3 regions of the Citrobacter sp. U14242 genome follow, and region 3 is predicted to be linked to each of the others. Evidence: predicted binding sites of a transcription regulator. Region 3 holds the regulator's gene; each other region holds the start of a gene.
The links. Region 3 encodes LexA, which represses DNA repair genes until DNA is damaged. Its sites were predicted from a motif close to TNCTGTATGTACATACAGNA; they were not measured.
Positions count from the first base shown of each region.

Region 1: a site for LexA is predicted at 2,524-2,543, ahead of mutH (DNA mismatch repair endonuclease MutH). Genes of this name have one in related genera too.
Region 2: a site for LexA is predicted at 2,764-2,783, ahead of dinB (DNA polymerase IV). Genes of this name have one in related genera too.

Region 1 is NZ_JBKGLW010000011.1:162,769-167,021, forward strand. Features, by position in the region: gene ACLJXE_RS18855 (NADP(H)-dependent aldo-keto reductase) at 1-339, opposite strand, end outside; gene ygdR (lipoprotein YgdR) at 447-665, opposite strand; gene ACLJXE_RS18865 (TerC family protein) at 811-1,524, opposite strand; gene mutH (DNA mismatch repair endonuclease MutH) at 1,599-2,294, opposite strand; gene rppH (RNA pyrophosphohydrolase) at 2,979-3,509, shown strand; gene ptsP (phosphoenolpyruvate--protein phosphotransferase) at 3,522-4,253, shown strand, end outside.
Region 2 is NZ_JBKGLW010000003.1:415,742-419,994, forward strand. Features, by position in the region: gene pepD (cytosol nonspecific dipeptidase) at 125-1,582, shown strand; gene dinB (DNA polymerase IV) at 1,692-2,747, opposite strand; gene dpaA (peptidoglycan meso-diaminopimelic acid protein amidase) at 3,076-3,816, shown strand; gene ACLJXE_RS06980 (class II glutamine amidotransferase) at 3,787-4,253, opposite strand, start outside.
Region 3 is NZ_JBKGLW010000013.1:85,813-90,065, forward strand. Features, by position in the region: gene zur (zinc uptake transcriptional repressor Zur) at 1-357, shown strand, start outside; gene ACLJXE_RS20305 (CsbD family protein) at 402-611, opposite strand; gene dinF (MATE family efflux transporter DinF) at 748-2,067, opposite strand; gene lexA (transcriptional repressor LexA) at 2,189-2,797, opposite strand; gene ACLJXE_RS20320 (diacylglycerol kinase) at 2,907-3,275, opposite strand; gene plsB (glycerol-3-phosphate 1-O-acyltransferase PlsB) at 3,447-4,253, shown strand, end outside.

The DNA of each region.
Region 1 (4,253 bases), on a different contig from region 3:
TGCCTCGCGGATGTTTTTACGATCCAGCGCCTGATTCGGTCGAATACCGCTGTCATTGTTACGCGCCGGGCCGCTGACTTTAGAGGCAACGATCAGTTTTTCGCGGCTGCCGTGTTTGGCGAGCCAGTTGCCCACGTAGGTTTCGGTGAGTCCCTGGGTTTCTGGGCGAGGCGGTACCGGATACATCTCGGCAACGTCGATTAAATTTATGCCTTGTGCAACGGCATAGTCGAGCTGTGCATGTGCGTCGGCTTCGCTGTTTTGTTCACCAAACGTCATTGTGCCCAGCCCCAGTGTACTGACTTCCAGCGAGCTGTGGGGTATACGGTGATATTGCATAGCCGTTTCCTTTTTATAATCACGACATAAGGATTATAAAAATGGCTGAGGGAAGGGAAAAAGGGAAGCAAAATTGTTAAGGCCAGCAGCGTGGCTGACCTTAACCATCAACGCTCAATGATTTGAGAGACTTCGTCGCGGTTAATTTGCATCGCATTGCCTTGCTGATCGTGATAACTCACCAGACCGGTATCATCGTCAATTTCTGGTTTACCATCGGTCAGGATCATTCGACCATCTTTTGTTGCCATCACATAATCACTGCTGCATCCGGAAACGGCAAAAGCCAGCCCGACGGCGGAAATTAAAACTGCCCATTTTTTCATCTGCTTATCCTCACATGGCCTGCGTCTGACACTCGTTTAGTAATAACGCGAAGTTGTGCAGGGCGAAAGCAGTAAAATCTTAATCTGTGAGAGAAGGAAGGTGCCGGGGAGTATTCGCTCCCCATGCGGGGAGCGATAGTGTTTGTCAGAGCGGATTTTTTTTATTGCGCCACAGGTTCAGGGTCTCTACCGCGATAGAGAAGAACATAGCGAAGTAAATGTATCCTTTCGGCACATGGACATCGAAGCTTTCCAGAATCAGCGTGAAGCCAACCAGTATCAGGAAAGAGAGTGCCAGCATTTTTACCGAAGGGTGACGATCAACAAATTCACCGATTGGGCGGGCTGCAAACATCATTACACCCACGGCAATCACGACGGCTGCCATCATAATAAACAGATGATCGGACAAACCTACTGCGGTGATTACTGAGTCCAGACTGAAGATAATATCCAACAGCATGATCTGCACAATCGCGCCGAGAAAAGAGGAGACCCGGGTTTTCAGCCCTTCCTCTTCACCCTCAATGGATTCGTGGATCTCTTTACTCGCTTTCCAGATCAGGAACAACCCGCCGAGCAGAAGGATCAGATCGCGCGCCGAAATTGCCTCGCCAAACAGTTCGAATAACGGGTTAGTGAGCCGCGTTACCCAGGCGATGGATGCCAGCAGCGCCAGACGCATCACCATCGCCGCCGCCAGCCCGATTCGTCGGGCATGATTGCGTTGTGCTGTTGGGAGTTTTGCTACAACCAGAGAAAGGAAAATAATATTGTCGATCCCGAGAACGATCTCCAGCAGCGTCAGCGTACCGAGCGCCAGCCAGGCGTTAGGATCGGTTATCCATGCAAATAACATCGAACAAAGTCCTGCCAAAAAAAAGAAGCGGTAATTATAGGCGCGTAACGCGACGGGCGAAAGGTCAGGGTGTGTTATTGAGCCTGGATTAGAAAATGCCGTTCCAGCAGTGCGCGCGTGAAGTTCTTTTTCAGGTAAAACCCGCGTGGCAGAGTCAGGATCGGTTCACCATGGGCACCGATAGCCTCGGTAAGCGCCCGGGCGTTGGCGGCTTTTGGGCGTAGTTGTAAAACTTCACCATGACGGGCGGTGATACGTTCGACGTGCCCTAACACAATCATGTCCATTAACTCTTCCCAGTCCAGACGCAACTGTCGATCTTCCTCTTCATTCGGACTCCACAACAGCGGGGAGCCAACGCGACGTTCAGCCACAGGGATGCTGCGTTCACCTTCTACAGGCACCCACAACACGCGTTTAAGCTTGTGTCGAACATGGCTGGTTTCCCAGGTCACGCCGGTATTGCCGGTTAATGGTGCCACGCAGACAAAGGTCGTTTCCAACGGTCTGCCAAGGCTATCCACTGGGATTGTTTTTAACTCCACCCCCAGCGCGGCAAAATCCTGCTCCGGTTTACTCCCCGCACTGGCCCCAAGCCAAATTTCCAGCAACACGCCAATCCAGCCTTTGTCCCGCTTCAGATCCTTGGGCGCGACGAGTCCTGCCATCGCCGCCAGTTCTCCCAGCGTGTAGCCCGAAAGTTGCCGTGCCTGGTGCAGCAACTGGGCTTCGGATTCAGGAGGAGAAAGCAATGGATGGAGTTCTGGCATCAGGTTTACCCTTGGGTTAAAAAATGAGCAATGATTTTATACCGTGTGGACAGAGTTTATCTTTTTCCACATGCTTTATCCAATTGCATGATTTATATTGGTTTTTATATTTTGATGTAGAACGTTGCGCAACAGAAAACCGGGTTTTCCAATTCTGGTCACTGACAATGAACAGGATCTTACACCATGTTATCCACAGAAAGATGGGATAACTGTGAAAAACCCCCACTACTGTTTCAATTTACAGCCTTGACGTGCGACGAAAATCGAATTTTCACACAAATTGTGCCTAACTTATTGGCATAATCTGTGGATAAAACCAACGCTGGTCGATCTTTCATCAGCCCGAAGATCGTATGCGTGATGTACATCACATTTCTGCATGTTTAGCTACAGCTTTTGATTTTAACTTAATGAATATATAAGACTATTTTTGTTATGTGACGGATGTCTTATTCAGACTGTTCCGGGTTTTCCCATAGTAATTCCGTACTTCTTCACAACTATATCCACAGAAAAGGTGAATAAAATCGCCTATGTAGCGTATCTTCTGTTTATAACTCGGCCCTTTGCTGTGAGTTATTCAATTGTTATTAGATTATCTCGCCCTTAACAGAGTGGTTTACCGCCCCTCTGGAGTGTGAAACAATCGTTTGTATATAAGGTTTATGTTGAGGTAGTCCGGTGATTGATGACGATGGCTACCGCCCGAATGTAGGGATAGTAATTTGTAACCGCCAGGGGCAGGTCATGTGGGCCCGGCGATTTGGTCAGCACTCCTGGCAATTCCCGCAAGGCGGGATAAATGCAGGAGAGACAGCAGAGCAGGCGATGTACCGGGAACTCTTTGAAGAAGTCGGTCTGAGTCGTAAAGATGTACGGATCCTTGCTTCTACTCGTAACTGGTTGCGTTACAAGTTACCGAAACGTTTGGTGCGTTGGGACACAAAGCCGGTTTGTATCGGCCAGAAACAAAAATGGTTTCTTCTGCAGTTGGTCAGCAGTGATGCTGAAATCAATATGCAAACCAGCAGTACACCTGAGTTCGACGGCTGGCGCTGGGTGAGTTACTGGTATCCGGTTCGACAGGTGGTGTCATTTAAACGCGATGTCTATCGCAGGGTGATGAAAGAATTCGCAAGTGTTGTGATGGCGCTTCAGGAGAGCACTCCTAAGCCGCAAAGCGCACCTGCGTACAGACGTAAAAGAGGTTAAGCTACGCAAATTATGCTCACCCGCCTGCGCGAAATAGTCGAAAAGGTAGCCAGTGCCCCACGTCTCAATGAGGCGTTGAATATTCTGGTTACTGACATCTGTCTTGCGATGGATACAGAGGTCTGCTCGGTCTACCTGGCCGATCACGACCGACGCTGTTATTACCTGATGGCGACCCGAGGACTTAAAAAACCACGCGGTCGCACTGTTGCACTGGCGTTTGATGAAGGGATCGTTGGCCTGGTTGGCAGGCTGGCGGAACCCATCAATCTCGCCGATGCGCAAAAACACCCCAGCTTTAAATATATTCCTTCGGTGAAAGAAGAACGTTTTCGTGCGTTCTTAGGCGTACCGATCATCCAGCGGCGTCAGTTATTAGGCGTCCTGGTGGTACAGCAACGTGAGTTGCGCCAGTACGACGAAAGCGAAGAATCTTTTCTGGTCACGCTTGCCACACAAATGGCCGCTATTCTGTCTCAGTCGCAGTTAACCGCGCTATTTGGGCAATACCGGCAAACGCGTATCCGCGCGTTGCCTGCAGCACCCGGTGTGGCGATCGCTGAAGGCTGGCAGGATGCCACGCTGCCGCTGATGGAGCAGGTGTATCAGGCTTCAACGTTGGATCCGGTGCTTGAGCGTGAACGTCTGACTGGCGCACTGGAAGAAGCCGCGAATGAATTTCGCCGCTACAGCAAGCGCTTCGCTGCGGGAGCACAGAAAGAAACGGCGGCGATCTTCGATCTT
Region 2 (4,253 bases), on a different contig from region 3:
AGCCGTCAGCGAAGAAAGTGGTATTCTCAATCGCATCGCGCAAGCCTGACTTGTGGTGTTTTTAATTCCGCTAACCCCGTGGCCTGCAAGTCAATTTTGTAGGACATCGCCAAGGAGACTCAACGTGTCTGAACTGTCTCAGTTATCCCCGCAACCGCTGTGGGATATTTTTGCCAAAATCTGTTCTATTCCTCATCCGTCCTACCATGAAGAGCAACTCGCTGAACACATTCTGAGCTGGGCCCAGGAGAAAGGTTTCCACGTCGAGCGCGATCAGGTGGGTAATATCCTGATTCGTAAACCCGCTACCGCAGGAATGGAAAATCGCAAGCCGGTCGTTTTGCAGGCGCACCTGGATATGGTCCCGCAAAAAAATAACGACACTGTGCATGACTTCACCAAAGATCCGATCCAGCCTTATATTGATGGCGAATGGGTAAAAGCCCGTGGTACCACGCTGGGTGCAGATAACGGTATCGGTATGGCGTCCGCGCTGGCGGTACTGGCTGATGACAACGTGGCACACGGTCCGCTGGAAGTGCTGCTGACCATGACCGAAGAAGCGGGCATGGACGGCGCATTTGGTCTGCAGGCGAACTGGCTGCAGGCGGATATCCTGATCAACACCGACTCTGAAGAAGAAGGTGAGATCTACATGGGTTGCGCGGGGGGTATCGACTTCACCTCTAACCTGAAGCTCGAGCGTGAAGCCATTCCTGCTGGCTTCCAGAGCTTTAAGCTGACCTTAAAAGGCCTGAAAGGCGGTCACTCCGGTGGCGAAATTCACGTTGGCCTCGGTAATGCGAATAAGCTGCTGGTACGCTTCCTGGCAGGTCACGCCCAAGAGCTGGATCTGCGCCTGGTTGACTTCAATGGTGGTACGCTGCGCAACGCTATTCCGCGCGAAGCCTTTGCGACTCTCGCTGTTGCTGCCGATAAAGTTGATGCGTTAAAAGCGCTGGTCAGCACATATCAGGAGATCCTGAAAAACGAGCTGGAAGCAAAAGAGAAGAATCTGGCGCTGCTGCTGGATGCCGTCAGCAATGACAAAGCCGCACTGACTTCCCAGTCTCGCGATAGCTTCATTCGTCTGCTGAACGCGACGCCAAACGGTGTAATCCGCAATTCCGACGTGGCAAAAGGCGTTGTAGAAACCTCGCTGAACGTTGGCGTTGTGACCATGACTGACGATAACGTGCAGATCCACTGCCTGGTTCGTTCGCTGATCGACAGCGGTAAAGACTATGTCGTGAGCATGCTGGATTCTCTTGGCAAGCTGGCTGGCGCGAAAACTGAAGCCAAAGGTGCGTATCCTGGCTGGCAGCCGGACGCGAACTCTCCGGTCATGCACCTGGTGCGTGAAACCTATCAGCGTCTGTTCAACAAGACGCCGAACATCCAGATTATCCACGCCGGCCTGGAATGCGGTCTGTTCAAGAAACCGTATCCGGAGATGGACATGGTTTCCATCGGGCCGACCATCACCGGTCCGCACTCTCCGGATGAACAGGTTCATATTGAAAGCGTCGGTCATTACTGGACCCTGCTGACTGAACTGCTGAAGTCTATTCCGGCGAAGTAAGTCTCTGCACTAAATGCCGGATGGCACTGTACTTATCCGGCCCACACGCTACGCACTGATTTGTGGGCCGGATAAGGCATTTACGCCGCCAACCGGCAATACATCAGCGTCAAATCCCCAACAGTAGTTGCCTTTCCAGTTGCGGATCCAGCAGCGTAACGTGTAATCCCACCAGCCTTACCCCACGCCCTCCCCGACGTTCGTTCCAGGTATTACGTGCCGTCGCGATCAGATCCTCTTTATTTAAGCGCGGCCAGACGTGTTCCTGCGTCGTCTGCTGAAAATCATTAAACTTTAGCTTCACCCCCTGACGGGCGATAAAGAGATCAGGCTTAACCTTTGCCAGCCGCCGCTCCAGTTCCGGGTAGAGTCGCTCAATAATTGCCTCACACTCCGACCATTCATGAATATCTTCCGCCAGCGTGCGCTCGACGCCGACTGACTTTCGCAGCCTGTCGTTATTCACATCGCGTTCATCAATACCCTGACTGCGCTCCCACAGCACACGACCAAACTTACCAAACCGCTTAAGCAGCAGGGCCAGATCGTATTTTTGAACATCTTCACAGGTCCGTAATCCCATCGATTCCAGTTTCGCGGCAGAGACTTTGCCGACGCCGGGTATTTTCCCCAACGGTAACGTTCTGAGGAATTCGGGAACATCTGCGGGAGTAATCACATATTGCCCGTTGGGTTTATTCAGGTCGGAGGCGATTTTGGCCAGAAATTTAACCGGAGCAACCCCCGCAGAAGCGGTTAACTGTAGTTCGTTGAAAATCGTCTGACGGATCTCCTGTGCTATCAGCGTGGCCGAGCCGTGGCAGTGCGGACTGTCGGTCACATCAAGATAGGCTTCATCCAGCGAAAGGGGTTCGATGAGGGAAGTGTAGCGAGAGAAGATGGCCTGAATCTGGCGAGAAGCCTCTTTATAAGCGTCGTAACGGCCGGGTAATAAAGTGAGATGCGGGCACAGTTTTAGCGCCATTCCCGTAGGCATTGCGCTACGCACGCCAAACTTTCGTGCCGGGTAATTGGCGGTGCTGATGACCCCCCGACGTTCGCGACTGCCACCAATAGCAATGGGGATGTCGCGCAGGGCCGGGTTATCACGCATTTCCACCGCCGCGAAAAAGCAGTCCATATCGACATGTATGATTTTGCGCATCGCTCGCCTCCCACAACACTGTTTAAGTATACAGTATTTTTGTGCTGTGAGAAGGATGAACATACCTTATATTGTCTCATTTATGACGCGACAGAAAACGCCACAAACACAACTCGCAGAGTCGGCAGATAATAAAATACGCCCGTTTCTGACTGTCTTTAATCCCAATTTTCAGTATAAAGACAAACTAAAGTGTAAACGGCGCACGAGAGACTTGCGAAAAACTCTCTTGGTGCTAATGTGAGCGCTCCAAATGCAGACTTTTCTGATTTGGGGACTCTTTTTGCCGTCCTGGCGTGTGTAATCGTTTTATCAAGGAATAAGCAGTATGCGTAAAATCGCATTTTTTCTTGCGATGCTTTTATTGCCGTGCGTTTCATTTGCCGGTTTGCTGAGCAGCGGCAGCCCGACCACGCCAATCAGCAAAGAATATAAGCAGCAATTGATGGGGTCCCCTGTCTATATTCAGATCTTTAAAGAAGAGCGGACGCTCGATCTGTACGTCAAGATGGGCGAACAGTATCAGCTTCTCGACAGCTATAAAATCTGTAACTACTCCGGTGGATTAGGGCCAAAACAGCGTCAGGGTGATTTTAAAAGTCCGGAAGGGTTCTACAGCGTTCAGCGCGGGCAACTCAAACCAGACAGCCGCTTTTATAAAGCAATTAACATTGGCTTCCCTAACGCCTACGATCGTGCGCACGGCTACGAAGGTAAGTACCTGATGATCCACGGTGCCTGCGTTTCTGTCGGTTGCTATGCAATGACCGACAACGGTATTGATGAGATTTTCCAGTTTGTGACCGGCGCTCTGGTATTCGGCCAGTCCAGCGTTCAGGTAAGCATTTACCCGTTCCGCATGACTGACGCTAACATGCAGCGCCATAAGTTTTCGTATTACAAAGATTTCTGGTCGCAGCTAAAACCGGGATACGATTACTTTGAACAAACGCGTAAGCCACCAACCGTTTCCGTTGTCGATGGCCGTTATATCGTCAGCAAGCCGTTGAGTCACGAAGTGGTTCAGCCGCAACTGGCGTCAAACTACACGCTCCCCGAGACAAAATAGCGCCCACTCGCCTGGCATAATCTTTTGCCAGGTTTCATTGCCCGTCAGTGGCTGAGTAGCAATCACAGTGACCACATCATTGGGTGTGGTCTCTGAGCTAAAATCAATTTCCACATCCTGATCCAGCAATGTCGCCACGCCAAACGGTGCCCGACGCGTGATCCAGAACAAATTGGTTGAGCAGAAGGCCATGACATACCGTCCGTCGGACAACAGCATGTTGAAAACACCTTTCTCACGTAATACCCCGGCCAGTACCGCAATATATCTAAATACTGCCGTCATGTTACCCGGCGTACGCGGATAACGCTCGGTCAGCTTATGCAGCAGCCAGCAGAAGGCTTTTTCACTGTCGGTTTCGCCGACCGGACGGAAATTACCGGTTTCCAGCGATTTATAGCCGTTCAGCTGTCCGTTATGGGCATAGGTCCAGTTGC
Region 3 (4,253 bases):
GAGCCTCAGGCCAAACCCCCGACAGTGTATCGTGCGCTTGATTTTCTGCTTGAACAAGGCTTTGTGCACAAAGTGGAGTCCACCAACAGCTATGTGCTCTGTCATCTGTTCGATCAGCCAACCCATAGCTCGGCAATGTTTATTTGTGACCGCTGTGGTGTGGTAAAAGAAGAGTGTGCGGAAGGCGTGGAAGATATTATGCATACGCTGGCAGCTAAAATGGGATTTGCTCTGCGCCATAACGTGATTGAAGCCCACGGCCTGTGTCCGGCATGTGTGGAAGTTGAATCATGCCGCCATCCTGGTGATTGCCAGCATGACCATACCATTCAGGTGAAGAAGAAAGTAGGGCGGTAAATAAAAGAGCGTACATCCTTGTACTCTCAGGAGGGAGGGGTTAATTACCAGCGGTAATCGTTGCGTTTTTCCCAATCTTTAACTTCTTTCTCCGCCTGATCTTTCGCGTACCCGTATCGTTCCTGGACTTTACCTACCAACTGGTCGCGTTTACCTTCAATGACCGTCATATCATCATCGGTCAGTTTGCCCCATTGCTCTTTCACTTTACCTTTGAACTGTTTCCAGTTACCGCTGACTTCGTCTTTATTCATCATCAAGTCCTCATCGTTAGGTTGTGAATAGCGAGAGTGCTGCGCCCGGATACATGCTGTTTTTGCCGGGCGTGATAATAAGTGTAGTCAGGGATTCTGGGTTTTATTTACTATTCAGAATTTTTAACCATAGGCATCAGGCAAACCAGGTGCCCTTACGCCAGTGACGTCGCCAGATGAAGGCCAGTGAAAGACCTCGCAACGCGAGAAAAACGGTTAACGCCAGCCACAAGCCGTGGTTTCCCAGTAGCGGTAAAGCCAGTAGCGTTAACGCGAAACCCGCGGCCGCAACGGCCATGCTGTTACGCATTTCCGCGGCACGCGTTGCGCCAATAAACATCCCGTCCAGCAGATAACACCAGACGCCCACCAGCGGTAAAATCACCTGCCAGATGAGATAGCGATCGGCCAGAAGTTGGATCTGCGGCAATGAGGTCAATAGCGCAATGATCTGCTCGCCGAACAGGGCATAGACCAGGGAAAACAGGATTGCCACGATACCCGACTGCCGGCAAGCCGCCCGCCAGACATCCAGCAACTGGCTGCCATCCCGCGCGCCATAAGCCTGACCAGAATGTGCTTCCACGGCATAGGCAAATCCATCCAGCGCGTAAGCGGTGAACGTCAGCAGGGTCATCAGAACGGCATTGACAGCAATGACATCGCTACCGAGGCGAGCCCCGAGTACCGTGATAGCACCAAAGCAGAGTTGTAACAGCAGCGAACGCAGCATGATGTCACGGTTAAGCGCCAGTAAACGGCGGAAGTTGCCGCGCCACGCAAGCTTCAACATCGCCAGCGAAACCCCACGCAAATGCAGAACGTTGCGTACCATCATCAGGCCGATCAGTAACGTGACATATTCAGCAATCACCGTCGCCAACGCCGCGCCCTGCACGTTCATATGCAGGCCCATCACCAGCCACAAATCGAGCGCGATGTTAAGCACATTGCCAACAATCAGCAGGATCACTGGCGCGCGTGCATACTGGACGCCAAGCAGCCAGCCAAGCAGCACCAGATTGGCCAGTGAGGCGGGCGCGCTGAGCCAACGGATTTCAAGGAAACGTCTGGCCTGCTCCAGCACCGCTTCACTACCTCCCACGATATGCAACGCCAGGCTGATAACCGGTGTACGAAACAGTGCGATAAGCAATCCGGCACCCAACGCCAGCATCAGCGGCTGAACCAGCGCTCGTGCCAGTGCCTGCGGATTTTTCGCGCCGAACGCCTGAGCTGTCAGACCGGTGGTACTCATGCGTAAAAACAGCAGTAACATAAAGAGAAAACTGGTCGCTGTTGCGCCAACGGCAACGCCACCAAGGTAGACCGGGCTATCCAGATGACCAATCACCGCCGTATCCACCAGCCCCAGCAGTGGGACAGTGATGTTGGAGAAAATCATCGGTAAGGCAAGGTGCCAAAGTGCTTTATCAGAGGAGGTAAAGAAAGGCATGGAAAGGAGCCTGAAAAGGAATTAACGCGTTTTTGTAGGCCCGACAAGCGTAACGTCATCGGGCAACTTGCCGGAGAGCGATATAAACGCCTTTTCCGGCCTACAGGAAATCAGCAGATCATTACAGCCATTCACCGTTACGAATCACGCCGACAGCCAACCCTTCAATAGTGAAGCTTTGTTCACGCAGGTCAACGATGATCGGTTTGAACTCGCTGTTTTCTGGCAGAAGCTCAACCTTATTGCCCTGCTTTTTCAGGCGCTTAACCGTGACTTCATCATCAATACGGGCAACAACAACCTGGCCATTGCGCACGTCCTGCGTTTTATGCACAGCCAGTAAATCGCCATCCATAATCCCGATATCTTTCATCGACATGCCGCTGACGCGCAGCAGAAAATCGGCGTTCGGTTTGAACAGTGATGGGTCAACCTGGTAATGACCTTCAATGTGCTGCTGTGCCAGAAGGGGCTCACCGGCCGCGACACGACCAACAAGCGGTAAACCTTCCTCTTCTTCCTGCAGCAGGCGAATACCACGCGATGCGCCAGAAACGATTTCCAGCACACCTTTACGTGCCAGCGCTTTCAGGTGTTCTTCAGCCGCGTTTGGGGAACGGAACCCCAAACGCTGCGCGATCTCCGCACGCGTCGGTGGCATACCTGTCTGGCTGATGTGATCTCTAATGAGATCAAACACCTCTTGCTGCCTGGCCGTTAACGCTTTCATTCCGCCCCCTGGGTGTATATACAGTTATGCTGTGAGTATATACAGCTAAAGGCGAATTTGGAACCGCAAACTGCACAAAAAACAGGAGATTTATGAAGTTGTGGAATCTTTATCGCAAATGCGACCACAACAGGATGCCCCAGGTGATCAGCGCGACAAAAATAGAAAGCAATACCGCAGCCGATCCCATATCTTTCGCCCGGCCAGAAAGCTCATGATACTCAGAACCAATCCGGTCGACGACCGCCTCAATGGCGCTGTTCAGAATTTCAACGATCATCACCAGCATCACCGAACCAATCAGCAGTACGCGGGTAATCGCGTCAACGTCCAGCCAGCAGGCAATTGCTACCCCCAACAGTACGGCAACGCTTTCCTGACGGAATGCCGCCTCATTGATCCATGCGGCACGGAAACCTTTCCAGGAATAGCCTGCTGCTTTGATAATCCGAGTGAATCCAGTGGTATTATTGGCCATCAAAAGAACCTTTTTACATTATTAGCGTTAGTATCATTGTATCGTTACCCTGTTTGTTTCAGGGCATAAGCAAAGCTGCGCGAAGTATGACGGGATACCACAGAAATTCACTAAACTTTCTGATATCCTTGCAGCGCATTTGCATTATTAACCAGAGGCTTTACATCGTTTATGTCCGGCTGGCCACGAATTTACTACAAATTACTGAATTTACCATTAAGCATCCTGGTAAAAAGCAAGTCTATCCCGGCGGAACCCGCCCCGGAATTGGGACTCGATACCTCTCGTCCCATTATGTACGTCTTACCGTACAACTCAAAAGCTGACTTGCTGACACTGCGTGCCCAATGTCTGGTGCACGACCTCCCCGATCCCCTGGAACCGCTGGAGATAGACGGGACTTTGCTGCCGCGCTACGTGTTTATACACGGCGGCCCGCGTGTATTCACCTATTACACGCCAAAAGAAGAGTCCATCAAGCTGTTCCATAACTATCTCGATCTGCATCGCAGCAACCCCGATTTGGATGTGCAGATGGTGCCGGTATCGGTGATGTTTGGCCGTGCGCCAGGGCGCGAGAAAGGCGAGGTCAATCCGCCACTTCGCATGCTGAATGGCGTACAGAAATTCTTTGCCGTCTCCTGGCTGGGACGCGACAGTTTTGTCCGCTTCTCACCTTCCGTCTCCCTGCGCCGCATGGCAGACGAACACGGCACAGATAAAACCATCGCACAGAAACTGGCACGCGTCGCGCGTATGCACTTTGCCCGCCAGCGCTTAGCCGCGGTTGGCCCTCGCCTCCCTGCCCGCCAGGATCTGTTTAATAAACTGCTGGCCTCAAAAGCCATCGCGCGCGCGGTGGAAGATGAAGCTCGCAGCAAAAAAATCTCCCATGAAAAAGCGCAGCAAAACGCTATCGCATTGATGGAAGAGATTGCCGCGAATTTCTCCTATGAGATGATCCGCCTGACAGACCGT